Regions from separate parts of the Paraglaciecola sp. 2405UD69-4 genome, predicted to be linked through region 2. Evidence: predicted binding sites of a transcription regulator. Region 2 holds the regulator's gene; the other holds the start of a gene.
The links. Region 2 encodes LexA, which represses DNA repair genes until DNA is damaged. Its sites were predicted from a motif close to TACTGTATNNNNATACAGTA; they were not measured.
Positions count from the first base shown of each region.

Region 1: the regulator LexA is predicted to act here: its motif matches at 12,435-12,454, upstream of imuA (translesion DNA synthesis-associated protein ImuA).

Region 1 covers NZ_JBLIXM010000003.1:3,597-18,302, reverse strand. The annotation lists gene ACMUMK_RS12235 (FKBP-type peptidyl-prolyl cis-trans isomerase) at 1-61, shown strand, start outside; gene ACMUMK_RS12230 (DM13 domain-containing protein) at 129-1,064, opposite strand; gene ACMUMK_RS12225 (peptidylprolyl isomerase) at 1,158-1,961, opposite strand; gene ACMUMK_RS12220 (aldo/keto reductase) at 2,000-3,052, opposite strand; gene ACMUMK_RS12215 (hypothetical protein) at 3,177-3,758, opposite strand; gene ACMUMK_RS12210 (YHYH protein) at 3,805-4,869, opposite strand; gene ACMUMK_RS12205 (DUF1097 domain-containing protein) at 5,097-5,603, opposite strand; gene ACMUMK_RS12200 (SDR family oxidoreductase) at 5,751-6,485, opposite strand; gene ACMUMK_RS12195 (LysR substrate-binding domain-containing protein) at 6,603-7,496, shown strand; gene tuf (elongation factor Tu) at 7,842-9,026, opposite strand; tRNA gene ACMUMK_RS12185 (tRNA-Thr) at 9,087-9,162, opposite strand; tRNA gene ACMUMK_RS12180 (tRNA-Gly) at 9,175-9,248, opposite strand; tRNA gene ACMUMK_RS12175 (tRNA-Tyr) at 9,282-9,366, opposite strand; tRNA gene ACMUMK_RS12170 (tRNA-Thr) at 9,374-9,449, opposite strand; gene ACMUMK_RS12165 (type III pantothenate kinase) at 9,592-10,308, opposite strand; gene birA (bifunctional biotin--[acetyl-CoA-carboxylase] ligase/biotin operon repressor BirA) at 10,289-11,266, opposite strand; gene murB (UDP-N-acetylmuramate dehydrogenase) at 11,263-12,261, opposite strand; gene imuA (translesion DNA synthesis-associated protein ImuA) at 12,474-13,166, shown strand; gene ACMUMK_RS12145 (Y-family DNA polymerase) at 13,169-14,608, shown strand; gene ACMUMK_RS12140 (error-prone DNA polymerase) at 14,608-14,706, shown strand, end outside.
Region 2 covers NZ_JBLIXM010000004.1:86,709-101,414, forward strand. The annotation lists gene plsB (glycerol-3-phosphate 1-O-acyltransferase PlsB) at 1-252, opposite strand, end outside; gene ACMUMK_RS14335 (PadR family transcriptional regulator) at 510-845, shown strand; gene ACMUMK_RS14340 (hypothetical protein) at 838-1,539, shown strand; gene ACMUMK_RS14345 (hypothetical protein) at 1,549-1,767, opposite strand; gene lexA (transcriptional repressor LexA) at 1,857-2,480, shown strand; gene coxB (cytochrome c oxidase subunit II) at 2,885-3,958, shown strand; gene ctaD (cytochrome c oxidase subunit I) at 3,970-5,577, shown strand; gene ACMUMK_RS14365 (cytochrome c oxidase assembly protein) at 5,598-6,164, shown strand; gene ACMUMK_RS14370 (cytochrome c oxidase subunit 3) at 6,183-7,061, shown strand; gene ACMUMK_RS14375 (DUF2909 domain-containing protein) at 7,101-7,310, opposite strand; gene ACMUMK_RS14380 (SURF1 family protein) at 7,338-8,069, shown strand; gene ACMUMK_RS14385 (hypothetical protein) at 8,062-8,631, shown strand; gene ACMUMK_RS14390 (COX15/CtaA family protein) at 8,642-9,619, shown strand; gene cyoE (heme o synthase) at 9,631-10,542, shown strand; gene ACMUMK_RS14400 (SCO family protein) at 10,563-11,210, shown strand; gene ACMUMK_RS14405 (GNAT family N-acetyltransferase) at 11,246-11,863, shown strand; gene ACMUMK_RS14410 (polysaccharide deacetylase family protein) at 11,860-12,903, opposite strand; gene ACMUMK_RS14415 (MATE family efflux transporter) at 12,927-14,276, shown strand; gene nfuA (Fe-S biogenesis protein NfuA) at 14,527-14,706, opposite strand, start outside.

The DNA of each region.
Region 1 (14,706 bases), on a different contig from region 2:
TCAAGTTATAGGGCCAGACGCAACTTTGTTGTTTGAAGTTGAATTGCTTGAAATAAAGTAATTGATTTAGCAAAGTATCCACATAAAGCCTTGCAGTAGATCTGCAAGGCTTTATGTGCTATAAAAGACTACTGAGCTTCTAGCCTTAAGCTTCCAAAATCTGCATTAAACGCTACGCACCAAACACTTAGGCTATCAAAGTCTTCAACAGACCTTCCCTCGGGTAACACTAATAAAATGGTTTCATTCGTAAACGATTGGCCATCTATTCGCTCTCCAATCCCAAAGGCATCAGAACCAGAGAAATTGCCATTTACCCCAGCGTAAAATCTTACATTTGGAGCCATACCATCAAAGTTAAACATTGTAACTTCTATTGTACAATCATCAATAATAGTAGCTGTTCCAGATACATTATGAGCAAAAGTTGTGAACTCCCCTGTATAGCCAATCTTTGTTGAGTCTGAAGAACATTCTCTGACTCCATCTAAATTAGTCAAAGACAAACTTAAGTGCTCTATAGCTTGCTGCTGTTCTATCAAAGACGTATTAACAGCGCCACTATTTGCAACGATATCCTCTACCTGAATATCAAAGTCATCGGAAGAGAAATCAACTATCACACCCCTTGCTTGGTTATGTGCGTCGTCCGTAATAGTTATACCGTTTCCCGAAATGCCATCTCTATCTAGGGTTTGTAAAAGCCGAGCCATATTTGCCACTCGTACATCATTAATATTAGTCACAGAGAAAACATCGAGGGGGGACATAACATTTTGCGCGGTAACAGCTGGAAATTGAATATCACCAATTGAAAAGGTGATATCTTCACCGTCAATGTAAAAGAACTCTCCTTGTTCATTGGTCATGCCGCTTTGGCTAGAGGTAGAAAAAGACAAGCCTTGCACTGCAGAGTCAATGAACACCCCAGTCAAGATTACTGGGGAGTTAGGTACCTGTGATGAGTTGGGATTACCATCTCCTGAACCACCACAAGCAGATAAAATAGCTAGCGCGCTGAGGCTAAAAAAGATAGGCAGCTTAGTGAAACTTAGGAAAGGCATTCGGCTTACTCATAAAAATAAAGTGTTATCTATTATGAGCCGACCCAGTAGCGAAATCCTCACAGAAGTTTCACAATTTTGAAGCCTCTTAAATCAAGCAAAACCTAATTTTAGTTTTCTTACACTGCCACATAAAGCCAGTAAACTTAACCACAAGAAAGCGCCTCCGCCTCCAGAGTTAGAAGAGCCACCAGTACTGGTATCAGCGTCAATCAAAGTATTTTCAACCGGATCTAAATTTGCCGCACTCGCCACTGTATTGTCTGTTACCACAACGTCAGAAATCACCACTAAATTTTCTTCTTCAATAATCACATTATTGGCAAAGTCAGTTGCCGTGTAATTTTCCATAGGGATATCAGTGAATGCTCCTCCTAGGTTAACCGTCGCTTTTGCAGCAATAGCATCTACAGTTTCCATTCCATCATCAGTAACCTGCCCAAACACAGTAAACCCACTATTTTGAGTATCTAAGTTACTGCTGTTGTCAGCCAGATTAATAAACCATTGTGACGTGGCGCTATCTGCAGAGCCTGAAAGCTTTGCCATGGCGATAGTTCCTCGCAAGTTTGAGTAAACTGGCTCATTATTAATGGCAGGACCGGTCTCTATAGCATCTAGGGGCACTTCACCGGCAGCAGCAGGGTCAACATATGCATAACCCCCACTTTGGATAATAAAACCGCTTACAGAGCGATGTACAATCACATTAGCGTAAGCACCTGAGTTTACATAACTCAAGAAATTCTCAACGGTTTCAGGCGTTGTTTCATCAAACAAATTAACTTCAATATCTCCAAAAGACGTACGGATTTCAACCACGGTAGCTTGAGATAAAAAAGACACCATAGCCAAAGTAGCTGTAGCGCATACAACACTAATTTTTCTTAAATACATAATCACTTCTTAAAATAAGGAATCACAAGAACAATGGATTAAAAAGGCACAGGGTATTCTTTGAACACACCTGCAATTGCATCAAGGACATCCTCAGCTAACGGGGTGCTGAAGGCTTGAATATTATCAGCTAACTGCTGCATATTAGTTGCACCAATTATGGTAGATGTTACGCCATCAACTTGGTCACACCATGCTAAGGCTAATTGTGCAGGATTAAGTTGATGGGCTTTTGCGATATCGACATACTTAGCGGTAGCAGCATGGGTTGCCGCTGTATCTCTAAATATTCCGTTTCTTTGTTCTAACGTCCAACGGCTACCTTGCGGTCTTTGATTATTTAAATATTTACCACTTAACGCGCCACCAGCTAAAGGTGACCATGGTAAATATGCCACATCTTCTTGAATACAGTTTTCTATCAAATACGGCCAATCTTTAGCATGCAGTAAACTAAACTCATTTTGAATAGATACCATGCGAGGTAAAGCGTATTGATCACTCAACTTAAGGTAGGTATTAATGCCCCAAGGGGTGTCATCAGACAAACCACAAAAACGTATTTTCCCAGCTTTAACACAATCGTCTAACGCTTGCAGTATCTCTAACATCTGCTGGGTTTCTTTGCTTGCACTAGCTTTAGAGAAAGTCACTTGCCCTGGCCAATGCTTTGCGAAATGAGGGGAAACTCGATTTGGCCAGTGTAATTGGAATAAATCAATATAATCAGTTTGCAAGCGTTGTAACGATGCATCAACGGCTTGAATAACACTTTCACCCGTAATTTTTTGACCATCACGAATGTAAGACAAGCCAGGTCCTGCAATCTTACTAGCAAGTATAATGTCTTTTCTACGAGAGCCGTTTGCAGCTAACCAATTTCCAATAATTCGCTCAGTATCGCCGTACTTGTCCCCAGAAGGAGGGACAGGATAAAGTTCTGCTGTATCAATAAAATTGATACCTTGATCCAAGGCGTACTCAATTTGTTTGTCCGCCTCTTGTTGGGTATTTTGAATTCCCCACGTCATACTCCCAAGACACACTCTTGATACTTCTACACCACTGCGACCTAGTTTTGAATATTGCATAACACCTCCTCTGTTTTCTCAATGGTAACAAACTCTTAAGGTGCATTTTATAACATATTCGAACAGAGCAGTGTGTAGTGAAAAATAAAGAACAAATTTAGGAGCCTATATCCAAAAGCAATAGCTAAGAGGCCACATTAATGGTTTGAGTAGCTTCAGCAGTAAAAAAGCCTTTGTCTAAACCTGAAAAGTTATTGTTATGGTTTAGTATGTATTTTTTAGTACGCTGCCCTTCGATTAACCTCAAAAGATTAAGCTGTGATGGATTTTGCGACATACTACTAATATGAAACTTCAAAGCGTCGGGAGCGCTTGGCATATTTTTAATGTCAAATATTAAGACACTCAGGTGAGGTTCGAGTTTTATTCTACCCGCCCCTAAACTCAGTGTAGCAAGGTGCTCAAACTCCCCTCCCTCTAATGGATTTGTTAAAGCATTCATATTGAAGCCTTTTTTAAGGTGCTTAACTAATGCTTTTTTATAGACGGGATCATCTAAACTCAAATCCGCTACCGTAGAGCCAGTCTCTAACTCAGCTCGTAATGACATATCTAAAGCTGCTAGAGGAGCCATGATTTCATATACCCATCTATCAGGCCCTATGTGTCTAACCTGAAATGTGGCGATGTTACTATCGTGAGCCACAGCTAGTGGGGTCAGTAGTATACTGCCTAATAAGAGACAGAAACGAATAGCAATACACATAGATATACCCCTTATATCAAACAGAAGTAGCTAAACTTCATTAAAGCTACTGAACAGTAAAGTCGTTTCTATCTACAAAGCTTCCCATTAAACAAACCGGCACATTAGGCGCACCAGTTTCTAATGCATGATAATGGTATACACCATCAGGAAACTCAGGTGTAGCGTGTGTGTGGCCATTACATTCATCGACCTCCGCGCTCTCACTAGGAACTGTACTTATAGAATCGAGATCGTCATAGGCTCCATAAATAGGAAAGCCATCTTTCGCTAAACCTGCAAATGCAGTTGGGTCTTCGTACTCTATATGAAAGTTAGTACAGCTAATGCCATACAAATCAGTAAAGTCATACTCCTGTGATTCAAAAACGGTATTAATAGACTGGGGAATAAAATGCCAATGATAATAACCAGCGGGATCAGCATGACCACCACAATGGTCCAATGCAGGAATGTTTCCACTACCTGTTCCACCTATACCAGCTTCAGCTGTGGTGACACTAGGGGGATCACCTTTAATGGGAATACCATTAATCCCCACACCAATACTCCCTACGGTTTCTATGTAATATGCTTCAGAACGGAACTCAGGCGAAGTGGGAATTAAATAGGTGATTGTCAAACTAGAATCAAATGGCATGGATAGGCAGTAGCTATATGCCCCGCCACCGCCGGAACGAATATTGCCATCCTCGTCAATAATATCGTAACCATCAGCGTCCATACCTTGTGCGGCGTCTACCAATGATTGAAACCCAGGATTAGTCGCTCCATCATATACGCCAAGTCCAGCCTCATTCCTAGGAGTAGTTATACTATCTGGGCAGTATGGCCCTATTGTCCCTTCACCTTCGGTATCTCCAACAGTATTGGCCGCAAAGGTAAGCTCATAGCAAGTGGTGCTAGTACCATTTTCTAGAGTACAGCTAACGGTATCTTCTGACAAAGGCAACACAGTAAACATATCAGCATCATAATACCCCTCACTTACCTCTACCGTATCAGACTCTGACGTATCATCTGCCACTACAGTATTGGTTGTATCTGAGCTTCCACAGCTCATCAAACCTGAAAATAGCATTAAGGTAGGAATAGACTTTGATTTAAACATGTATTGATACACCCTTTCTATATTCGAATAAGCAGCGTACCAGCTAAATTTGACTTAAAAAGAGCAGAGACTCACTCTTCTTATTCTTTACACATTTAGGGCTTAGAAACTACCAATTTATACACTAAGCACTAAGCTGCTTACCTAAGTGAAGCAGCCAGATAATAGCCTTATAATCAAGACAATATTGTTACCTTTGCTGGCCTACGCCTTAATAAGAATAAGCTTCAATAATTCTCCTTACTTATAAGTAATTTTTGTTGCAGCAGCGAAGCCAAGAAGCCTGCCAACGTACCGAAAATAACAGTTATAACCAGCTGTAATATCACACTAATACTAGCTTCAACATGGATTGCAAAAAAAGTAACTAATCCTAAAAACCACGCCACTATATTGTTTATGACTGGCACGTCTCTTAATGTAATGACAATAATAGCGACAACAAATACCACCAAGCCCAGTGAAGCACTGCCAATGTAAGAAGATAGCGGCCCAATACATAGGTGTGCGACAGCCCCTAAGATAACGCCTAAAGATACGCACAATGCACTTTTAAGCCCATGACTGAAACTCGAGGGATTAGTGAAAAATGCAATCCAACCGATAAACATCACCCAAGGAGCAACACCGAAAGTTACAGTTAACATAGCCGCAAGTGCGGCTACTATGGCTGCAATTAGCGTATCTTTACTGTACCCGAGGGATAAAATGGAATTATGTATATAACGAGTCATAAGTATTCCTATATCAAATTAAAAAGTTAAGAGCACTTCATATCAAGCTCCCATAGAAGCTGTGTGCAGGTTTACGAACCACTCTATGTTCAATGCTTTATAGCAAATAGATTGATGGGAACTGAGCGCACACTATGGCAGACGTTTTTATATGACTCCGCCATTAGCCCTAAGTACCTGCCCGTTAATCCACCCGCCTTCTTCACTTGCAAGAAACGACACTGCATGGGCAATATCCTCAGGACTGCCCAGTCTTTCTAATGGGCTCATTTTTGACATTCGTTCTATTAATTCAGGAGGTTTATTTGAGAAAAACAATTCTGTAGCAGTTGGGCCAGGGGCAACAGCATTCACCGTAATTGAGCGCCCTCTTAACTCTTTAGAAAGCGTGGCTGTTAACGACTCTACAGCAGCCTTGGTTGCTGCATATACACCGTAAGTTTCTAACCTAAGACCAAGAACGCTTGTCGATATATTGATTATTCTTCCGCCGTCAGCTAAGCGCTTTGAAGCTTGACGAAGAGTATTAAATGTTCCTTTTAAATTTGTCTCTATTTGGCTATCAAATAGTTGCTCACTGCTATCAGCAATTAAGGCCAGTTTCATGATCCCAGCATTGTTTACCAATATATCAAGCTTACCAAGTCTGCTTTCAATAGCAGTGAACATGATTTCAACCTCTGTAGCATTTGCCACATCACACTTTACAGATATCGCTTTTACGCCATTATCAATTAGCTTAGTCACTAGGCTTTCTGCGGCCTTTACATCCCTTGAATAATTTACCGCAATGGCATACCCATCATCAGCCAATCTCAAAGCGATACTCGCACCGATACCTTTAGAAGCACCTGTAACTAAAGCAACCTTCGTTTTACACATAATTAAACCCTCTTATTAAAGTACTGAATTCGAGAGTTATTATGATTTATTTATTTCTATTAATAATCATGCAAAAATTGAAAACACTATTCCATTTACTACAACAACGGGGCGCTTATGGATCGTTTTGATGAGATGAAAGTCTTTATTAGGATAGCCGAACGAAAAAGCTTCACGCTGGCAGCTGAAGATTTATTGCTCCCTAAATCCACAGTTACGAACCTACTCAAACGTCTTGAAAAAAGGTTAAACACACGCCTAATAGAGCGCACTACTCGCCAAGTTAACCTAACACCTGATGGAGCGCGCTTCTTTACACGTTGCGCAAATTTGCTCTCTGAACTAGACGAAATGGAAAACCTTTTTTTAAGCTCCAGCCCAAAGGGACTATTAAGGGTCAACTTACAAGGTACCTTAGCAAAACACTTTGTTGTGCCCTATCTAGATACATTTCTTACACAATACCCTGAAATATCCATGCATGTTGCAGAAGATGACAGACAAATAGACTTGATAAATGAGGGAGTAGACTGTGTGTTACGAGCAGGTGAATTAAGTGACTCTAGCCTAATAGGCAGACGGCTTACATCATTAACCCAAGCGACAGTTGCCAGTCCATATTATTTAGAAAAATATGGCACACCCAACTCCTTAGCAGAGCTAAAGCACCATAAAGCAATAGGATACTCGTTAGATACAAAATCAAAGCCAACATCACTGGACTTTATATCCAGTAAAGATCTCTTCAGCTTTGAAATGAACACATCGATTACGGTAGCGGGTGCCGACTTATACACTGGCTCAGCATTGGCAGGACTGGGATTAATACAAGTGCCGCGCTATCGAATTGGCCAAGAACTAGAGGCAGGTAAATTGATAGAAGTGCTAACGAACTTTCCTCCGCCATCAATGCCAGTATCAGTCTTATATCCAAGTAAAAAACACTTATCATCAAGAACCCGCGTTTTTATAGAGTGGCTAACTTTGCGTTTTCGTAACTATGAGGTTTAGCTTTTCAGCAATAAGCTATTAAAGCTGCTAGGTTATTTAACTTAGTAACTTAATTATCTAGGGCGACTTTAAACCTTCTATTAAGAATAGCCCCCCAAAGATTATTTATATCCAGACACAAAAAAGGCTCCCGAAGGAGCCTTTTTCAATCAAAAACTAAATATTAATACTTCACACATCCATGTGTTACACCCTTCGGGCCATGCTGCGCATGTTCTATTTTGTTTCGACGGGCCGGCCCTCCGGAAAATAGTCACGGAGGTATCCATTCAGGGTACCCTACAGAAGCTACGGGCAATAAAAAAGGCCACCTAAGTGACCTTTCTTGAATTGCTTAATTTAGAACTAGTCTAAAATCTTAGCAACAACACCCGCACCTACTGTACGGCCACCTTCACGGATTGCGAAGCGTAAACCTTCGTCCATCGCGATTGGGTTGATAAGCTCTACTTTGAACTTAAGGTTGTCACCTGGCATTACCATTTCTACGCCTTCAGGAAGCTCTACTGCACCTGTTACGTCAGTTGTACGGAAGTAGAACTGTGGACGGTAGCCTTTGAAGAATGGAGTATGACGGCCACCTTCATCTTTAGACAATACATATACTTCTGCTTCGAAGTTAGTGTGTGGGTTGATTGAACCTGGCTTAGCTAATACTTGACCACGCTCTACGTCTTCACGCTTAGTACCACGTAACAACGCACCAACGTTCTCTCCAGCACGACCTTCGTCAAGAAGCTTACGGAACATCTCTACACCAGTACAAGTTGACTTAGTTGTCTCTTTGATACCTACGATTTCTACTTCGTCACCTGTGCGTAAAATTCCACGCTCAACACGACCTGTTACAACCGTACCACGACCTGAAATTGAGAACACATCTTCAATTGGAAGTAGGAAAGGCTTGTCAACGTCACGCTCTGGCTCTGGGATGTATGAATCTAGCGCTTCTGCTAGTTCAACAATCTTCGCTTCCCATTCTGCTTCGCCTTCAAGAGCTTTAAGAGCAGAACCTTGGATTACTGGTAAGTCGTCACCTGGGAATTCGTATTCTGAAAGTAATTCACGTACTTCCATTTCTACTAATTCTAGTAATTCTTCGTCGTCTACCATGTCACATTTGTTCATGAAAACAACCATGTAAGGTACGCCAACCTGACGGCCTAACAAGATGTGCTCACGTGTTTGTGGCATAGGACCATCTGTAGCTGCAACAACTAGGATTGCGCCGTCCATTTGAGCAGCACCAGTGATCATGTTTTTAACATAATCGGCGTGACCAGGACAATCTACGTGGGCATAGTGACGTGTTGGAGTATCATATTCAACGTGAGACGTTGAAATTGTGATACCACGCTCACGCTCTTCTGGAGCGTTATCGATTTGATCAAATGCAGATGCATCGCCACCGTAAGTTTTTGCCAATACAGTTGTGATTGCAGCTGTTAATGTGGTTTTACCGTGGTCAACGTGGCCGATAGTACCTACGTTTACATGCGGTTTAGTACGTTCAAACTTTTCTTTTGCCATTGTCTATTCCCCAGCAAAGTACATTAAAATTGATTTTTTATTGAGATGGGGAGAGACATGTGGTGCTGATAGGCAGATTCGAACTGCCGACCTCACCCTTACCAAGGGTGCGCTCTACCAACTGAGCCATATCAGCATTTCACAAAAATGGAGCGGACGGCGAGAATCGAACTCGCAGCATTAGCTTGGAAGGCTAAGGTATTACCACTATACGACGTCCGCACAACTTGCTCTCATACCATATCAAGCAAAAAGTGGTGGAGGGGGCAGGATTTGAACCTGCGAAGGCTGAGCCGTCAGATTTACAGTCTGATCCCTTTGACCACTCGGGAACCCCTCCAGATTGATGGTGCCGACTACCGGAGTCGAACTGGTGACCTACTGATTACAAGTCAGTTGCTCTACCAACTGAGCTAAGTCGGCACTGCATCAAGTGGGTGCGGATTCTAGAGTAAGATTTCGGGGTGTGCAATAGGGAATTTACAAAAAAATGCATTTTTTATGTTGTTTGCTTGATTTTAGGCCTAACTGCTCAATTTGCAGCCAGTTTTCTGTGAGTAAAGGGCTATTTTTTACTAAGAATATTTAATCCAAGTAAAACTAAATTTTCAAAGAAAGTAACCTTAGGTAATTTTAACTGTTCAACTAATGAGCTAGCACCGCCTGTAATAAAAATTTCATAGTCACTAAAGCGTGAATTAAGGTAATTATTTGCCATCAAAACAAACCCTTGTTGCTGTGCTAAAGACCCTAAATTGACACAATCTTGGGTCGTATCTCCTAAAGCTAATTCTGTTGGTATCTGACTATCAGCAAAAACTTGCGCCGTTTTACTCTGTAAGCTTTCTTTCATAAGTGAAAAACCAGGGGCTATCCAACCACCTAAATGCTCTTGATCAGATAAAATATCGCAAGTATTCGCCGTACCTAAACTCAAAACAGCGACAGGTTTGCTGCTTTTTTCTTTAGCAGCAATCATGGCTAGCCAACGATCCACCCCCATAGTCGACATATCATGGTACGCAAAAGTTAAGCCGTGAGCCTGCTTTTGAGTGGTAGCTATGTGTAATTCTATGCCTAAAGGTAGGGTTAACGCTTCTAGTTGCTCCACCTGTGATGCTTGCCCAACACAAGACAACCAAATTTTTGATACTTGCTTTAAATAGGGAGCTAAGTCAGCAATTGAATCGCAAACCCTTACTGTGGTTAAATCGTCTTCATAGGCAAACTTAATCCTGCTATTACCTATGTCTACTAGCAAACTATGAAACTGGTCTGACACTAACTTCTCCACCGTGATAAGCCTTTAAGCCTTGCTCTGTCTCCAATAAAATAGCACCACTTTCATTTATCCCTCGGCTTACGCCAAAGATAGTTTGTTTACCAACAAGTAACTTAACTGCTTGGTTGGCATACACATCTTTGCTGCGCCAATCGTCAATAAATGGAGCTAAACCATCACGCTCAAATGTATTTAGAGTATCGGTGAGGGTTGATAGTAAATTGGCTGCCAATTGATTTCGTTCTAGTGGATTGTCAGTAAGTTGCGCTAAATCAATCCATGGTTGATCTATTTCTTTTACATTTTTGGGTAGTGATATATTTAGACCTATGCCTATAACTGTTTGGCAACCTAGTCCCATTTGCCCTTCAACTTCTATTAACACACCGGCAAGCTTTTTACCTAAGCCGTAAACGTCATTCGGCCATTTCAATTTAATGCCGTCAACACCACTTAACGCTAATGCTTTAGCCACCGCAACTCCCACAGCCAAACTCAAGCCACCAAGAGCTGCATACCCTCCAGTAAAATGCCAGTACATAGATAAATACAAACTACTGCCGTACGGAGATACCCATTTACGTCCATGTCGACCTCTGCCAGCAGTTTGTGCTTCTGCAAGACAAGCATGACCATTTTCTAAGTCATCAAACTTTTCTTTGATGTATTGGTTTGTTGAACCTATCACATTAAGAACTTCAATAGGTGCTGAATAGCCTGTAGGTAGGTGAGTTGATATTTCTTTCAGGGTAAGAAAGTTTAATGGGCTAGCTAAGCAATAACCTTTGCCTGTTACACTGTAGATATCTAAACCAAGGGCTGTTAATGCTTTTATATGGTTAGATATAGAAGCTCTACTAAGATTTAATGCTTTACCTAAAGCCTCACCAGAATGAAACTCTCCGGTCGCTAAAACCGATAGTAAGGTACTACGTACTTCATCAACGGTTTTACTCATAATGACACTAACCCTTGCTTATCCATCAGCCTTACTTCATTTTCTAAGTCAATTGAGAAAGTTTTATTGACGGCAGCTTTAATACCTCTGGCAAACTGCAACAATTGCTCCCCCGTTCCAGCTCCATCGTTAAACAACACTAGAGCTTGGTTAGGGTGACAACCTATGCCGCCATTCTTTTTGCCTTTAAAACCTAACCTATCAATTAACCATGCAGCTGGCACCTTCACCTTACTTGCATTAACTGGATAACTGGGTATTTCAGGCCACTCTTGTTGTAACTGCGTAAATAAGCTTTTATCAATAATAGGGTTTTTAAAGAAGCTACCTGCATTACCTATTTGCATAGGGTCAGGTAGTTTACTTTTTCGTACTGCCACCACTTTATTGAAAATATCTTCAGGGGTAGGCGAGGTTAAGTTTCGCAATTCACCGTACTGAGTAACTGCCACCCAATTTTTAGGCAATGCTAAAACCACCTGTGTAATAACAAACTGACCTGCGAGTTGCGATTTAAAAATACTATCTCGATAACCAAATAGGCAGTCGTCATGACTTAGGCTTTTTATGCAGTGGGAATCTAAATCAAAATAGTCCACTCTACGAATAAAGCTTTCAATCTCTACTCCATAAGCTCCAATATTTTGAATGGGTGCGGCCCCTACGGTTCCAGGAATTAAAGCTAGATTTTCTAACCCATGTATACCTTGCTGCATGCAAGATGAAACCAGTTGATGCCAATTTTCACCCGCAGCAGCCGTTACTAAATATTCAAAGTCTGATTCTTCTATTTGTATTCCTTGCAGCGCAATTTTAAAAACAGTGCCTTGGTAATCATCTAAAAAAACAGTATTGCTTCCTCCTCCCAGAATACAGAATGGCGTAGCTGGTAAATTCGTAAATTGTTTTTTCAGCGTATCGAATGAATCTATCGAAATAATATTATTACCGGAACTTGATAATCCAAATGTGTGAAGGGAAGTTAAAGAGTGCACTTACATCTAGGGGCTGAGGAATTTGTGACTATTTTAATCGAGAAGCGACTAATTACTAGTAAAAGAAACATAATCTCCCCCAAGCAACCGATTTCATAACAGCACTTTTACTCCTATTCAGAGTTCGCCTAATTTTTAAAAGCGAAAACTTGCATATATATTTTTGGTCAATATACTGTTTATTTATACAGTATTAAATTTGTAAATAATCAATGCACCCGACTATCCGCTACCTTAAAAATAAGAATTTGCTCTGGCAAGCAAACCATGCGTACCATGATATCCAAAACGAACTACATACCGGTTATCAGGAGCTCGATAACGCTTTGCAAGGAGGGTTTCCTGAACATGGCGTAATTGATATTCGTAGCCTCCTTGGTATAGGAGAATTGCGTTTACTGCTACCTAGTATTCTCCTTAGGCAACAACAAAATACGACTGAATTAACCACACTTATCGCTCCTCCCATGGATATCAATGCAGAAATGTGGGCAGAATTTGGGTTATCTATTGAGCGTATAATGCTCATTAGGCCTAACTCCGAACGGGACGTTCTATGGAGCGCTGAGCAAAGCCTAAAAAGTGGCTGTTGCCACAGTGTAGTAATATGGCATAGCAGCTTATCAGTAGCACAAACTAAGCGTTTACAATTAGCTGCTGAAAAAGGTCACTGCCTCCTGTTTATAATCCGTGAACCTAAACAAGAGCAAATTTCTTTGCCGGTAAGCTTAGGGTTACAGTTAAGCCCAGATAAAGCCGGAGTAAACGCCCGAATTACTAAACGTAAAGGCGCCTTTTCCAAAAAAGCATTTACTGTCAATATGCACCACTACTGGCCAGAGATCTGCCAGCCCAAACAAAGCAATGTGCTCACCTTTCCCCTTCGAGCATCGCAGGTGGGCTAATCATGACTCGCCCACCTTGTGTAATGCAGAAGCTCTGGCTGTACTTATATTTTCCTAGCTTACAACTGGACACACTATTACAGCAAAGTTCTGATACAGATATTCACAAACAAGCTTATATCATCTTTGATGAAGCAAAAAACCAAACATGCCAACTGAACGAGGCTGCATATCAAGCAGGTATCCGCTTAGGCATGGGTTTAGGTACTGCATCTATGTTAAAGGCTGATTTACAGGTTATTCCTTACCAAGAAAATATAACCAAAAACAGGCTAAATAATATTGCTCAAAATTTATATTTGGCCACCAGTGATATTTGTTTTTTTAGTCACAATGGACTCTTATTAAGGGTACACAATATGTTGAATCTATACGGTGACTTAGTCACTTATTGGCAGCATATTAAACATATTTTACTCACTCAAAATGTTCATTTTCATTATGCGACCGGACACTCACCTTTAGCAGCTAAACTATTGGCTGTTAAAGCTTGGGATCGCATAACAGATAGTAAAATACATATCGAACAAGCCATGTCCAAATGCACATTACAACATACTGAACTTTCACCTAAATCAATACAAAAGTTAAACCGCGTTGGCATTCATGATGTAGAAGGCTTACTCAAACTGCCCCTTGCTGATATTGCCAAACGGTTTGAAATTGACATAGTGACTTATATTGGCCGGTTAACAGCAGAGCTATCTCATCCTGTTAACTTTTTTCATCCAAAGCCATATTTTGACCAAATTATTGAATTGCTATTTGATGTACAGAGCATACAAATACTACAAAAGCCGCTGCTCCAGTTACTCGCGAAGTTAGAGCTATTTCTAAAAGAACGTGACCTTTTAACTCAAAGCTTAAAGGTTTACTTAAGTCAAAGGGAGCATAATCCCATTAAGTTAGAAGTTAACTCTCAGCAAGGTGAGTATTTAGCTAAACACTGGGAAGATCTGCTCTTTTTGAAGCTGGAAAACATAAGCTTAGAAAGCCCTATTTTTGCCATTCAGCTGATCGCTCCAACAACCTATGTAAGGCGACCTGATAAACAAGATTTATTTGCAGGTAAGCAAGGCTCGTTATCCCCTCTGCAGCTGAGATCTATACTTCAAGCCAAATTAGGAAAAGAAGCCATTTTAACTCCCCAATTGGCCGATGATTACCGCCCAGAACGCACAACATTATTAAATCAAACAAACACAAAGGCTGCTGCTGACTTTCCTCTTTTTGCCCTTCGCCCTAGCTTTTTATTAACACCGCCCCAGCCCCTGCAAGAGAAAGTCCATTTAGCATCAGGGCCAGAGCGCATTGAAACAGGTTGGTGGGACTCTGAATTTATCATCCGCGATTACTTCATTGCATATAATGCTCTAGGCCAATGGTACTGGGTATTTAAAACACCTCATAACAAGTGGTATTTGCATGGTGTGTTTAGTTAATGTCAGCTCCGCTCCAATACGCCGAATTATTCTGTCAAAGTAACTTTAGCTTTTTATATGGCGCGTCTCACCCACAGGAGCTAATAGCGCAAGCAAGC
Region 2 (14,706 bases):
TAAAAACAAACAAGAAGCATGGCTTTCCCCTGCGACTTCAATCGTGTCTGTTGGTTTAGGTAAGCCTAAAGTTTTTGCAGACATTTTTAGTGCGATAAGATCGGTAATGGAATGAGTACGCAGTAAATAAACGATAGGTTTGGATTTATCTATACCCAATTCACCTTCGATATCTGTCGGTGTACTGGTGGCTTTTACTAACCACTTTGTAGGGATTGTAACGATTGTTAGTAGCAATTTACCCAGCCACATTTTCTCTCTCAACTAATAGGTTTTAGAACCAGTAAAGGATATCACAGAGAATATGCAGTTTGCTTTTGCTGATTGAAATGCTTGGTAAAAAACTGTCTGGGGGCACTTCAATTTAAGCGGACTGAGTCTATCAAGTTCTACTTTATCCCGTATTGCTTTGTATACCTTGGTATACATTAAAATTACTACAATGTAGTAATTTTTTTTGCAAAGCCTATTTTTAAAAACTACATTGTAGGAAATATAGGGAGGGTGTGATGAATCAGAAAACGTTAGGTGAATTTGAACAAGTTGTTTTGCTCGCATTGTTGCGCTTAGAAACCAATGCATATGGTGCGGCTATTCGTCAGCTTTTACAGCGCGAAATAAACAGAGATGTTGCTTTAGGGGCTTTGTACTCAACATTAGAACGAATGGAGAAAAAAGGTTTGGTCGTGTCTAAACTCGGAGAGGCCACCGCGCAACGTGGCGGAAGACCTAAGCGCTTTTTTTCGGTAACAGCTGAAGGTAAGGCAGCACTTAAACACGCTAAGCAAACCATGGATACCATGTGGCAAGGTGTTGTACTGACAGTGGGAGGTGGACATGCTTAATACTCATTCATCTCAAAAACAGCACACAACTATGTCCAAGTTAGCGACTTGGCTGTTGTCACGATTAGCTAATCCAACCTATCGTGACGAGCTAATAGGCGATATAGAAGAGGAATACACAGAGCGCCAGCAGACCAATCAAGATGCAAACAACTGGCTACTAAGACAAACCACACTGGCGATTTGGGATGGGCAAAAAGCGATGATTAGAACAACAGGTTTTGTAAAAACACTCAGCATTCTTTTATGTGTACTGGCGTTGCCAACCATTGCTTTATTTGTTGGTTGGTTGTCAAACATGCGTATGCCTTCAGAGCATTTGTGGCAGCTTTTGATGGCGGGTGAAGTGCATTACATATTGTTTAATAGCGAATATTGGGGAATTGCATGGAACGAAAGTGGTGTATCTCACCTAGAGGTCGACATGTTTATGCATATCCCATCCATACTCTGGGCAATGGTATTTGCAGTATCGGCTTACTTGTTCTTGAAAAAATCTAAGCCGTCTGTCTGGATGTTTAGTGCCTTTACCTTGGCTTATATATTGTTGCCTTATCTGTTTGGATATGGGGTGATTAGTTCGTTTGAGCCACCTCCACAAAAAGTAGGGCCGATTCTAGCCTTTATGATGTTGGCACCGTTTTTCACTTTACCTATGTCTGTTGGTTTTTTGTTGAAAGGGGTTAAAGACTAAAGCTAGGTACTAATGAATTAGCACGGCCGGCATATGCCGGCTTTTGTGTTTTTCCTCCATCACAAAAATCACATCTGCCCATTGAATGTCTTTGACACTTACCGTTCTTTTCGCCCTTGGGCTAGTACCTGCGGACCTGACGTTTAACTCTGGGTGATTTTTCCAAACCTTTTCAGCAGTTGGGCTGCGCCATTGGTTCCGGCTACAAATAAAAAGTATGTTCTTCATTTGACTCTCCTTAATCAATGTAAAACAAATTTGAGGTTTTTTAATAACTGTATATACTCACACTAACTGTATAGATAAACAGGCTGGTTATGCGTCCATTAACGAAACGACAAGAAGAAGTTTTACAACTCATAAAAGATACTATGTTAGATACAGGTATGCCTCCCACCCGAGCTGAAATTGCCAGAAACCTTGGTTTTAAATCAGCCAATGCAGCTGAAGAGCATTTAAAAGCTTTGGCACGTAAAGGGGTTATCGAAATTTTACCGGGAACTTCTCGCGGTATAAAACTCAACACACCTATTGAAGATCAACTCGAAGATCTTGGTTTACCACTAATTGGTCAGGTTGCTGCTGGTGAGCCTATCTTAGCTCAAGAGCATGTTGAAGGGCATTATCAAGTTGATCCAAGTTTGTTTAAGCCCAGTGCTGATTTTTTATTGAGAGTAAACGGTATGAGTATGAAAGATATCGGTATTTTGGACGGTGATTTATTAGCCGTGCATCGCACTACTGATGTCCATAATGGTCAAGTTGTTGTGGCCCGTGTAGATGAAGATGTGACAGTAAAACGCCTAGAGAAAAAGGGCCGTGAAGTGTTACTGCATGCCGAGAACGATGATTTTGCGCCTATTAAAGTTGATTTGGCTAATCAACCTTTCAATATCGAAGGTATTGCTGTTGGTGTAATTCGTAACGCTGATTGGATGTAACCTTTTTTACAGTAAAACACATAAAAGCGCAGTTACCTTGATTGCGCTTTTTAGCTAACACTTACCTGCTTTTGTAACTTTTTAGTTCACTTCTCTCCTTGTAAATCATTTAACATTTAAATGCTTAAAAAATAAACTTTAGTTTGTATTTTATACAAAAAAGCTAGACGAACCCCTATAAAATAGTCCATTCTTAACTTTCTCGTATCAATTTGTAACAATAAATTAACGTATATTTAACCATTGTTATTGCGTAATCTCTCGCTTCTGGTGTTTTTGACAATGAATAAATACTAATACGTAAAACGTTTATGAGGTGTCAAGTGAAGAGAATTTTGCCCAAGACTGGAATATTATTACCCTTATTCGCTACCACTCCAGTATTTGCAGAAGCCACGGATAAAATTAATCAATATCAATTAAATATGACTAAAGGCGTAACTGAAATAAGCGCTGAAGTTTATGACATGCATATGTTGATGTTCATTATTTGTATTGTTATTGGTGCTGGTGTGTTTATCACCATGTTCATTTCTATGTATTTTCACCGAAAATCTCGGGGTGCTAAACCCGCTAATTTTCATGAGAGCGTCAAAGTAGAAATAGCCTGGACTGTTATTCCTTTCATTATCTTGATTGCTATGGCCGTACCGGCGATGAAGCTGTTAATAGAAATGGAAGATGCTAGTGAGCCCGGAGTGACAGTCTTAGTAACTGGCTCTCAGTGGAAATGGCATTACAAGTATATGGATAACGACCTTGAGTATTACTCAAAAATGGCAACACAAGCCGAACAAATATCTGGAAAATTTGCAAAAGGCGAAAATTATCTACTGGAGGTTGATAGGCCTCTGGTTATTCCCACCGGTCAAAAAGTACGTTTTCTTATTACCTCTGATGATGTGATCCATGCTTGGTGGGTGCCTGATTTTGCTGTGAAACAAGATGCAAACCCAGGTTTTATTAATGATGCTTGGACCTTAGTTAACGACCCCGGTATTTATCGAGGCCAATGTGCTGAGTTGTGTGGTAAAGACCACGGCTTTATGCCAATTGTTGTTATTGCAAAAGAGCCTGCTGAATATGATAGGTGGATCACGGAACAAGAGAATATCCAGCTAAAAGCCAAGCAAGAAGAGCAAAGGTTATTGGCTATGAATATGACCATGGCAGAGTCTATGGCGCTAGGAGAAAAAGTTTATAACGCCAATTGCGCAGCTTGTCATATGCCTAACGGAGAGGGCTTGCAGGGGGTATTTCCAGCGCTTAAAGGTAGTCAAGTTGCTACTGCCGACCAACCTAAACATATTAATATTTTACTTAACGGTGTAACTGGCACTGCCATGCAGGCTTATGCCAAGCAATTAACCATGTCTGAATTAGCCGCTGTTGTTACCTATGAGCGAAACGCTTGGGGAAACAATACTGGTGACTTGGTGCAAGCCAAAGACATTCACGCTGCAATGAACGGAAAATAGGAGAGGTGACCATGACTGTAACAACCAATAACACTCATCATGATGGCCCTCATGACGAAGAGCACCACGAACATCATATACCAACTGGTATAAAGCGTTGGTTATACACTACTAACCATAAAGACATAGGTACTTTGTATCTGTGGTTTGCGTTTATTATGTTTCTAACCGGCGGCGCCATGGCTATGGTGATCCGCGCTGAATTATTTCAACCCGGGTTGCAAATTGTAGAGCCAAACTTCTTCAACCAAATGACCACCGTTCATGGTTTGATCATGGTGTTTGGAGCGGTTATGCCTGCTTTTACTGGGTTGGCTAACTGGTTAATCCCTATGATGATAGGTGCGCCAGATATGGCTTTGCCTAGAATGAATAACTGGAGCTTCTGGATCTTACCTTTTGCTTTTGCAATTTTACTATCTTCATTGTTCATGGAAGGTGGCGGCCCTGCTTTTGGCTGGACATTCTATGCGCCTCTTTCAACCACTTACAGTAATGATGGTACCGCTTTATTTGTATTTGCGGTGCATATTATGGGGGCGTCTTCGATTATGGGCGCAATCAATGTGATAGTCACAATCTGGAACATGCGGGCGCCAGGTATGACTTGGATGAAAATGCCCTTGTTTGTTTGGACTTGGCTGATTACCGCGTTTTTACTTATCGCTGTTATGCCTGTTTTAGCGGGTGCTGTAACTATGGTACTCACAGATAAATTCTTTGGAACAAGCTTTTTTGATGCTGCTGGTGGTGGTGATCCTGTCATGTTCCAGCATATCTTTTGGTTCTTTGGGCACCCTGAAGTGTACATAATGATTTTGCCGGCATTTGGGATTATTTCGCAGATCATTCCAACTTTTGCCAGAAAGCGTTTATTTGGTTATGCCTCTATGGTTTACGCCACAGCCTCTATTGCTTTGTTGTCATTTGTTGTGTGGGCGCATCATATGTTTACCACAGGTATGCCAGTGGCCGCAGAGCTGTTTTTTATGTTCGCTACTATGCTGATCTCAGTACCTACTGGGGTAAAAGTATTTAACTGGGTTGCCACTATGTGGCGAGGCTCAATGACATTTGAAGTGCCTATGCTATTTGCCTTAGCCTTTATTGTGCTATTTACCATAGGGGGCTTGTCTGGCCTGATGTTGGCTATCACTCCAGTAGATTTTCAATACCATGATACCTATTTTGTGGTGGCGCATTTTCATTATGTACTTGTAACTGGCGCGATATTTTCAATTATGGCGGCAGTGTATTATTGGTTACCTAAGTGGACCGGAAAGATGTTCGATATTGGCTTAGCCAAGTGGCATTTCTGGTGTTCACTCATTTCTGTGAATGTGTTGTTTTTCCCTATGCATTTTGTTGGCTTAGCGGGCATGCCCAGACGTATCCCTGATTATGCTTTACAGTTTGCCGACTTCAATAAGTGGATCAGTATAGGTGGCTTTGCCTTTGGTCTGTCGCAACTTATTTTCTTAGCTGTTTTGATTAAAGCCTGTAAGAAAAAAGGCGAGCCTGTATCGGACCAAGTATGGGAAGGGGCTGAAGGATTAGAGTGGGAAATTCCCTCTCCTGCTCCTTATCACAGCTTTGAAACACCCCCTGAAGTGAAGTAAATACCCTAGGGCTAAATTCTATGAATAAGCAGCAAGAACGAAGCAAAAACAACAAAATGGTAGTGAAGTTACTTGCTATTGTTTTGGGTATGTTTGGTTTTGGTTTTGCCTTAGTGCCTCTCTATGATGTGCTATGCGATGCGCTGGGTATTAATGGTAAAACGTCAGAAACAGCAGCTGTGTATGAATCTGTTGAGGTGGACAAAAGTCGCTTGATAACCGTGGATTTCATTACGCGTATCAATACGGGTATGCCATGGGAGTTTAAAGCCGAAACACGACAAGTAAAAGTTCACCCCGGTGAGATGAGCCAAGTGAACTTTTATGTTCGTAATCCAGCTAATTCTTTAATTGTTGGCCAGGCTGTACCTTCTGTATCTCCTGGTCCTGCGGCGCTATACATGAATAAAACAGAGTGTTTTTGTTTTGAACAACAAACCTTAAACGCTGGCGAAGAAGTGCATATGCCCATGAAGTTTTATGTTGACCCACAACTACCTAAAAATATTACTTATTTTACCGTTCAATACACCCTATATAACGTCACTCCTTCTTCTGATATCCAAGAAGTCGTAGTGATGAATTAAGGGGTTAGGAGAGCAAAAATGTCTGAAAAATATGAAAAGTATTATGTACCAGCAGAAAGCCCTTGGCCTTTTATGGGGGCGGTTGCTTTGTTTCTTATCGCCGTTGGTGCTGGAAATTTTGTCATTGAAACCACAAGAGATAAAGACGGATATGGTGGTTTTATTTTAGCTGCAGGGCTAATTACATTAGTTGTTATGCTGTTTGGTTGGTTCAGAAACCAAATTCATGAATCTATGAGTGGCATGTACAGCTCCCAATTAGGACGCTCTTACCGGCAAGGAATGGCATGGTTTATTTTTTCTGAAGTGATGTTTTTTGCGGCTTTTTTTGGGGCTTTATTTTATGCACGAGTTATCGCTGTGCCTTGGCTTGGCGGCGCATCTAATAACGATATGACAGGTGAGGTTTTGTGGCCCATGTTTAATGCAGTTTGGCCCTTAATCGAAACCCCAGGCGGCACCAAAACCGAGGCAATGGGCTGGTATGGCTTACCGCTTATAAACACTATTATATTAATGGTTTCTTCAGTTACCTGCCATATGGCCCATCTAGCTTTAGAAGAGAATAAACGACAAAAGCTCAAAATCTGGTTAAGTATTACCGTTGTTTTAGGGTGTATCTTTTTGGCCTTGCAGGTTGAGGAGTATATCCATGCCTATACGGAAATGGGGCTAACCCTAGATGCCGGCATTTATGGAAATACTTTCTTTATGTTAACTGGCTTTCATGGATTTCATGTCACCTTAGGAACAGTCATTTTATTGGTAATGTTACTTAGGGTGTTCAAGGGGCATTTCACACCAGATAACCACTTTGCTTTTCAAGCTGGCAGTTGGTACTGGCACTTTGTTGATGTGGTTTGGGTGATGCTGTTTTTCTTTGTTTATATTTTATAAAACAGTGACTTTTGCTGGTTATCTCGGGGTTGGTGGCCCTTAATATGGTGATGGGTTTGGTGTTATCAGACCTGTTGCCATAGCTAAGAGTATTAAGAGGATGATAAGCGCAGATATTATGAGTCTACGTCCAATAAATTTGCTCATTGGTGCTTGGTTAGGGTCATTTTTTAACATCACCATCATGGCTTTAAAAAGGTTGAATACCATAAATAATAGTAACGCCCCAATGATTAGCTTAACGATCATTTTGCCACTCCAAAGTACTGGTAACCGATGGCTGTAAACAGCACTAAGTCACACTTTTCAATGGTAGCTAGCTTAGTAACATTTACAGCGGTTGTCATTATGTTTGCATTAGGTGTGTGGCAATTACAAAGAGCGCAGCAGAAGACAGAACGATTGTTATCTATTCAACAAGGCCAAAGTGAAGAGCAAATGACAATAACAGCACTGCTAGATAAAAGTTTTGACGATATTTTAGATATGCCCGTTTCTATTGTGGGTGAAGCAATGCGCACCAAGTATTTTTTGATTGACAATAAAATCCACAAAGGCCGCGTTGGCTATCATGTTTTAGTGCCTGTTTACACAAATTCAGCTTGGGTGCTTGCTAACTTTGGATGGGTGGCAGCCATGGAAAGTCGCGGTCATTTACCACTAGTAAACCTAAGTGCAGACTCAAGAGAGTATTCAGGAGTGGTCGCTATTCCTAATAAGAATCCTATGGTGAAAGAGACCGCAGTCTTTGATGGTCAGTGGCCGAAGGTCTTACAGCAAATAGATATAGAAATCATGGCGCAACATTTTGACCATGACTTTCTGCCGTTAGTCGTATTGTTAAACGCCGAGCCTGATTCAGGTTTTGAGCGACATTGGCAAGCAGTGGTGATGCCGCCAGAAAAACATATAGCTTACGCAGTGCAGTGGTTTCTGTTAGCCATTGCTGCTATTGCAGTTTTTGTTTTGGCACAACGTAAAAAGCAACTAAGGAGCCGTCATGAGTAGCGATGAAAAAGCAACTAACAAGCGTACAATTTTTATCTTTATTACAGCTTTCATGTTACCTGTTATTTTGGCAAAAATTGCCCTAGACAATAACTGGTTTAATCAAGCTGCGACAAACAAGGGTGAGCTAATACAACCGGCCTTAGACATGGGAACGCTACAAGTTAAGTCGGTCGACCCAAAATGGAAATTGCTTTATGTTTTACCCGAGAAATGTACAGAGTCTTGCAAGAATGCTTTGTACAGTATTGCCCAAGTACATAGTGCTTTAGGTAAAGAAAGAAACAGAGCTGAAACTCTAGTATTAGCATTTGCAGGTAGTGATACTGAGCAACTTGCTTTAGCCAATGAGCAAGCAGAATATAGAGTGGTGAACACCAATGAAGAAACCCTCAAGCAAGTCTTCAAAGATACTGATATTCAGGGCATTTTTATTGCAGACACCTTAAATAACATCATTCTCCGTTATCCAGTTTACGACAACAAAGAGGACGCCATTCTACATAGCAGAGATATGCTTTTTGATATTCGTAAAGTGTTGAAGTTATCACGTATTGGTTAGGAGGGGTTCAATGAAAAAGCTTGTGGTATTGAGCATAGCGTTGGCTTTTGTTGTGATAGTGTTGGGCGCTTATGCTCGACTAACCGATGCGGGTTTGGGTTGCCCCGATTGGCCGGGCTGTTACGGCCATCTGAGTTTTGCAAAAACAACCGAAAATATAGAAACCGCGCAGCAGGCTTTTCCTGATAGGCCCTTTGAAGAGCATAAAGCATGGAATGAAATGATCCATCGTTACTTTGCTAGTGGTCTTGGGTTTGTGATTTTAATAATTTTTGTTGCTAGCTCATTAAAAAGAGCCGAACACGCCCCCGTAAAACTTCCCTTTTTCTTACTGTGTTTAGTGTGCTTTCAAGGAGCGCTGGGAATGTGGACGGTTACCCTCAATTTGCTCCCTGTGGTTGTCATGGGGCATTTGTTGGGGGGATTTACCTTACTTTCCTGTTTGTTCTTACTATATTTAAAACTGAGCCCTTATCGTATTCCAGGAGGGGATCATCGATTAAGGGAGTTTCGAAAATTTACGATTTTGGGGCTGTTTATCGTAACAGTGCAAATTGCGTTGGGAGGCTGGACGTCTGCAAATTATGCTGCTTTAGCCTGTACAGAATTACCCATATGTGAACCTGGCTGGTTAGGCAGGTTAGACTTTTTAGGAGCATTCAGCGTTCCTGACGTAGAGAACTATGAATATGGTGCCCATGATTACAATGAGCGGGTGACTATGCACATTTTACATAGAGCAGGTGCTTTAATTACCTTTTTATATTTGTGTTGGTTGGGTGTTCGCTTGTTTGCCTTATCTAACTCGAAGTTAATCAAAAGGCTGTCAGTCGTCATGGTGCTTATTCTTGGGGTGCAAGTAATTTTAGGTGTGAGCAATGTGGTATTCAGTTTACCCGTGGTTATAGCAGTAATGCATAACGCAATGGCCGCTTGTTTGCTGTTGTCCTTGGTGGCTATTGCCTACACCTTATATCGCAAAATATAGGAGAGAAAGTTATGAGTAAAGTTATAACTGCGGCACAACCAATAAGCACGACTAATTTTTACAGTGCATGCAAAGATTACTATGAAATGACCAAACCTAAAGTGGTGCTATTACTGCTGCTGACGGCCTTGGTAGGTATGTGTTTGGCTACTGAGTCTTGGGTTGGTTGGCAAGTGCTTATTGCAGGGCTAATTGGTATCGGTTTTTTATCATCTGCTGCTGCCGTGATTAATCACGTAGTCGACCGTAAAATAGACAGCCAAATGGCGCGAACATTTAATCGGCCCGTTGTAAAAGGAAAGGTTACACCTCAAAAAGCTCTTATTTTTGCAGCTTTATTAACACTCATTGGCTATGTGATTTTGGAGGTATGGGTAAATCGTTTAACTGCCTTTTTAACGTTAGCCGGTCTTCTTGGTTATGCCGTTGTTTATACTATGTACTTAAAACGTGCTACTCCACAGAATATTGTAATAGGCGGATTAGCTGGCGCTATCCCCCCGCTTTTAGGCTGGACAGCAGTAACAGGTGAAGTTCACGCCAATGCCCTGCTATTAGTTTTGATTGTTTTCACTTGGACTCCACCCCATTTTTGGGCTTTGGCTATTCATCGAAAGAAAGATTATGCTCGGGCTAAAGTGCCAATGTTACCTGTTACCCATGGTATTGAATTTACTAAAACGTCTATCTTGCTGTACACAGTTTTATTGAGTGTGGTGTGTTTATTACCTTACTTAACAGGCATGACTGGTTTGATTTATCTCCTTGGATCAACTGTATTAAATGCGGGCTTTTTGTATTACGCTTGGAAACTAAAATTTGCAGCTAATAATAAAACCGCAATAGAAACCTTTAGGTTCTCTATTATTCATCTTATGGTGTTGTTTGTGGTGTTATTAGTGGATCATTACTTACAGTTTTAAAGCTAGAGACAAGTGTATAAATGAGTAAAATTCAAGCCGGCGTTATTGCTTTGGTAGCCTTAATTTTGGGGTTGATAGCCTCTGTGTATATTGCACCGCCGCAGACAGGGCCCCAAACCGAGCATATTAGTCTGTATCCTCAAGCGCGAGCTTTACCTGACTTTGAGTTGGTAACTCATAAGGGAGAGGCCCTCACTATAGCCGACTTGAAGGATCATTGGAGTTTGGTCTTTGTTGGCTATACCTATTGCCCTGATATTTGCCCGACTACCTTAGCGGAATTAAAAGGTATCTATCCTGAACTACAGAAAATCCCTACAGATAAGCCGCTTCAGGTGATTTTTATTTCGGTGGATCCAAACCGAGATTCAACAGAAAGGTTGAATGAATATATCAACTTTTTTGATCCAGACTTTATTGCCGCAACCGCAGAGCATGTTCAGCTTTTCCCTTTTGTTAGGGCCATGGGAATGATGTACTCCATGACAGAAAGCACTGATAATCCCAATTATTTGGTAGACCATAGCTCTTCTGTTGTAGTGATTAACCCAAGCGCACAAGTTATAGGGCGCTTTAAGCCTGATTTTTCTGTCGGTAAACTACCAGTTAGTGAGGGGCAGAAAATCTTAGAGGATATGCCTGCAATTATTGCAGGGGCTAAGCCTTAATGATGTGCTCTAGCTTGTATCTAAAACAATCTTAAATGATTATTAGGCAGGCTAACCCTTCTGATGCTATTGCATTAGCCCCTCTTATTTTTGCTTCAGGGTCAGAAACCTTAGCAGCGGTTTTGGATATAAATACGGACTTAACTGCTTTAAAGTTTTTGGCTAGCTGCCTAACTGAGCCTGATGGCCAGTATGGTTACTTAAATCATTGGGTGGTGGTGACAAATCAACAAACCATTGGCTGTGTGTCTGCATGGCATAGTCAATTAAGTAAAGAGTTTCATCAGGCTACCTTGAGCAGTTTGCTTAATTTTTACGGGGCTGAACATGTTCACTCCATACTCCGTAATAGCCTAATCACTCAAGATTGTATCCCTAAGCCAGCACCCAATGAATGGTGTGTTGGCCACCTTTCTGTTGCTAGCAGTTATCAAGGTTTAGGTTATGGCAAAGCCATGTTAGCGTTTATGGAGCAGCAAGCTGTTGCAGCTAACAAGACACATTTAAGCTTAGATGTTGCAGCTAACAATAGGTCAGCTTTAGCTTTTTATGAGCACCAAGGATTTGTGAAAGCTGACCTGTCTGGCACAACCAATCGCATGCAAGCCTTAGGTTTAGATGCCCATTGGCATTTACTTAAAACCTTAGGTTAGTCTAACCACTGCCCTTGTGGTGTGGCCATTAGAAAGGGTTGTGAAAACCAGTAGTACCTAGAGCTGTCTTGTTTACTTACAGCGGTGCAATTTATTCTGTGTCTACCGGCTTTATCAATGGTTTTAATTGATAGAGTTATGTGTTCTTGGTTGATTTCTTTAGGTAGTACTTCATTATTTTGAAAGCAATTTATCTGGCTTGGTCTTAAATCTTCATCCTTCACATTAAATGCCAGCTTTTGTGGGGATGAGGTAATGACTGGATCTTGCTGGCTAACCTCAGATACAGGCATAGCCAGAGCACTCATTTTGATTTTTAGTGTTTTCAGGTTGCTGTAGATACCCGCTGCAGGAAATCGTGGCAACGCAGAAAAGTCGCTAAAAGATGAAATAGCTCCACTGTGCTGAGCAAATCCTATATATCCTAAATCCGCTAGGCTGTTTTTCAGCTTGTTATTAAATTCACCATATGGGTAAGCAAAATATTTTAGGCTGTAGCCGAGTTTAGCTAACAGCTGTTGCTCTGCTTGTTGCACGTCTTCGATTGAACGCTGTAACCAGGCCTGTTCTGTTTCATTTTTTTCTCGTGTCAACATATGGGTGTGTTGATTGCCATGATTGGCAAAGCTAACCCCTTGCGACGCCATCTCTTGTACTTGTTTCCAGTCTAACTGGTAGTGAGCTTTTCCAATAAGTGGAGGGTTTACAAATATAGTGTAGGGGAATCCAAATTCTCGCAATATTGGATGAGCGTTTTCATAAATATTTTTATAGCCGTCGTCAAAGGTTATCACAACAGCTTTATCGGGTAATGGTCGGTTGTTCTGTAAGCTTTCGATAACCTGCTGTAATGGTAAAACTTTGTGATGTTGATCAAGATAGCGCATATGTTCTTTAAATGTATCGGGTGATACAGAGGTCACCGGAGGCGTGGAATTACTAACATGGTGATACACTAAAATTACAGCATTATCCTGCGCCCACAACTGTATGCTAAACAATGTGAATGTTATGCTAAGTACGATTGATTTGATGTCCATAACTGGGCCTGTAACAAAGTGATGTGAAAATTAAAGTACCTACTCTATCAAATTTCTGGCAGCTCAGCCTACATAAGCAGATTGTTGTTATTGCACTTCCAATGATCCTAAGCAATATCACAACTCCTTTGATGGGGCTGGTGGATACAGCTGTGTTAGGCCATATGCAGGGCAGTTATTTCTTGGCAGGAGCTTCTGTAGCAACCCTATTGATTACTCAAATATATTGGGTGTGCGGCTTTTTGCGTATGACCAGTACGGGTTTGAGCGCCCAAGCTAAAGGTAGCGCCAAGGTATCTAAAATAAATCAGTCTTTGTTTCAAAGCCTTTTAATTGGATTGGTTTTAGGTTGTGGGCTCCTAGCGCTTCAGGATGTGATTTTAACCATTGGCTTAAGGTTTTCTGAGACCACCGAGTTAGTTAAGCAAGCTATGATTGATTACTTCAAGGCGCGAATATGGGGTGCACCTGCTGCCATGTTAAACCTTGCATTGATTGGGTGGATGATAGGCCAGCAACAAACTAAGCAAGTATTGGCGATTCAAGTAATCGGAAACTTAATTAACGTCGCCCTGAGCATATGTTTTGTGTTTGTATTTGAATGGGGCGTGCAAGGGGTCGCACTCGCTACTGTGGTCAGCGAATATACTATTACCGCTGTAAGTACATGGATGGCAGTGAAAGGCTTAGCGCACATTCAATTTAGTAAAAAATGGTTAACTTTCTCACAGTTAAAACCTTTACTAAACCTAAACGGTAATACTTTTTTCAGAAACTTAGCACTACAAGCTTGCATTGGTTTCTTAATTTTTAAAGGAGTAGGGTTTAGCCCTACTAATGCCGCCATAAACGCTATTTTAATGCAATTTTTTACGCTTATTGCCTTAGGGTTAGATGGAGTCGCTTTTGCTGCAGAGGCATTGGTGGGTGAACAAAAAGGAAGGTTATCATCAGTGGGGATAAAGCAAGTCACCTTGCATGGTTTGATTTGGTCTTGCTTGTTAGCGGTAGTGTATAGTTTAGTGTTTGTAGGATTTGGTGAAGAAATAGTAGGTTTACTTACCGACCAAGTCGAACTACAAGTTGCCATCAGGGATTATCATTGGTTCATTTATAGCTTGCCAATTATCGCCCATTGGTGCTTTTACTTTGATGGGGTATTTGTAGGCTTAACCCGTGCAGTTGCTATGCGCAACAGTATGCTATTTTGTGCTTTAGCTGTGTATTTCCCAGCTTTTTATATTTTTGCTAATTTAGAAAATCAAGGGTTGTGGATAGCTATGAGCTGCTTTTTAATGGCCAGAGGTGTCAGTCTTGGTGGGTATTTTATGTATCTTTGTGGTCATCATTTTCAAATCGAGAAACAGGCTTAAAGCTTGCTGTCATACGGTGAGCTAAAATACCAATGTAACCTTTTATTGCGTACAGGCTTCCAATTACAAGAAGTATCAAGCCAGGAATTTGAATGAGGGCATAATATTTAGCCCCCATTAGAATACATATTACGCCGCCACAAAATATCCCTAAACCCCGTTTAAACTCAGTCCAACTTTTTGCTGGGTTATTAGCTAAGCGGTTTAACCAGTTAATTGGTATTTCCTTATTTACTTGGCTTTGTGCGGTTTAGTAGTAAGAGTGCTCGCCAGCTTGGTGCTCAGTGGCATCTTTAACGGCTGTTAACTCACCGGGAAACTGCTCTAACATTTGCTTTTCAATACCATCTTTTAAGGTGACATCTACTTGGGCACAACCATTACAACCACCGCCAAACTCAAGAATAGCTTCTTTGGCTTCTGTTATTTC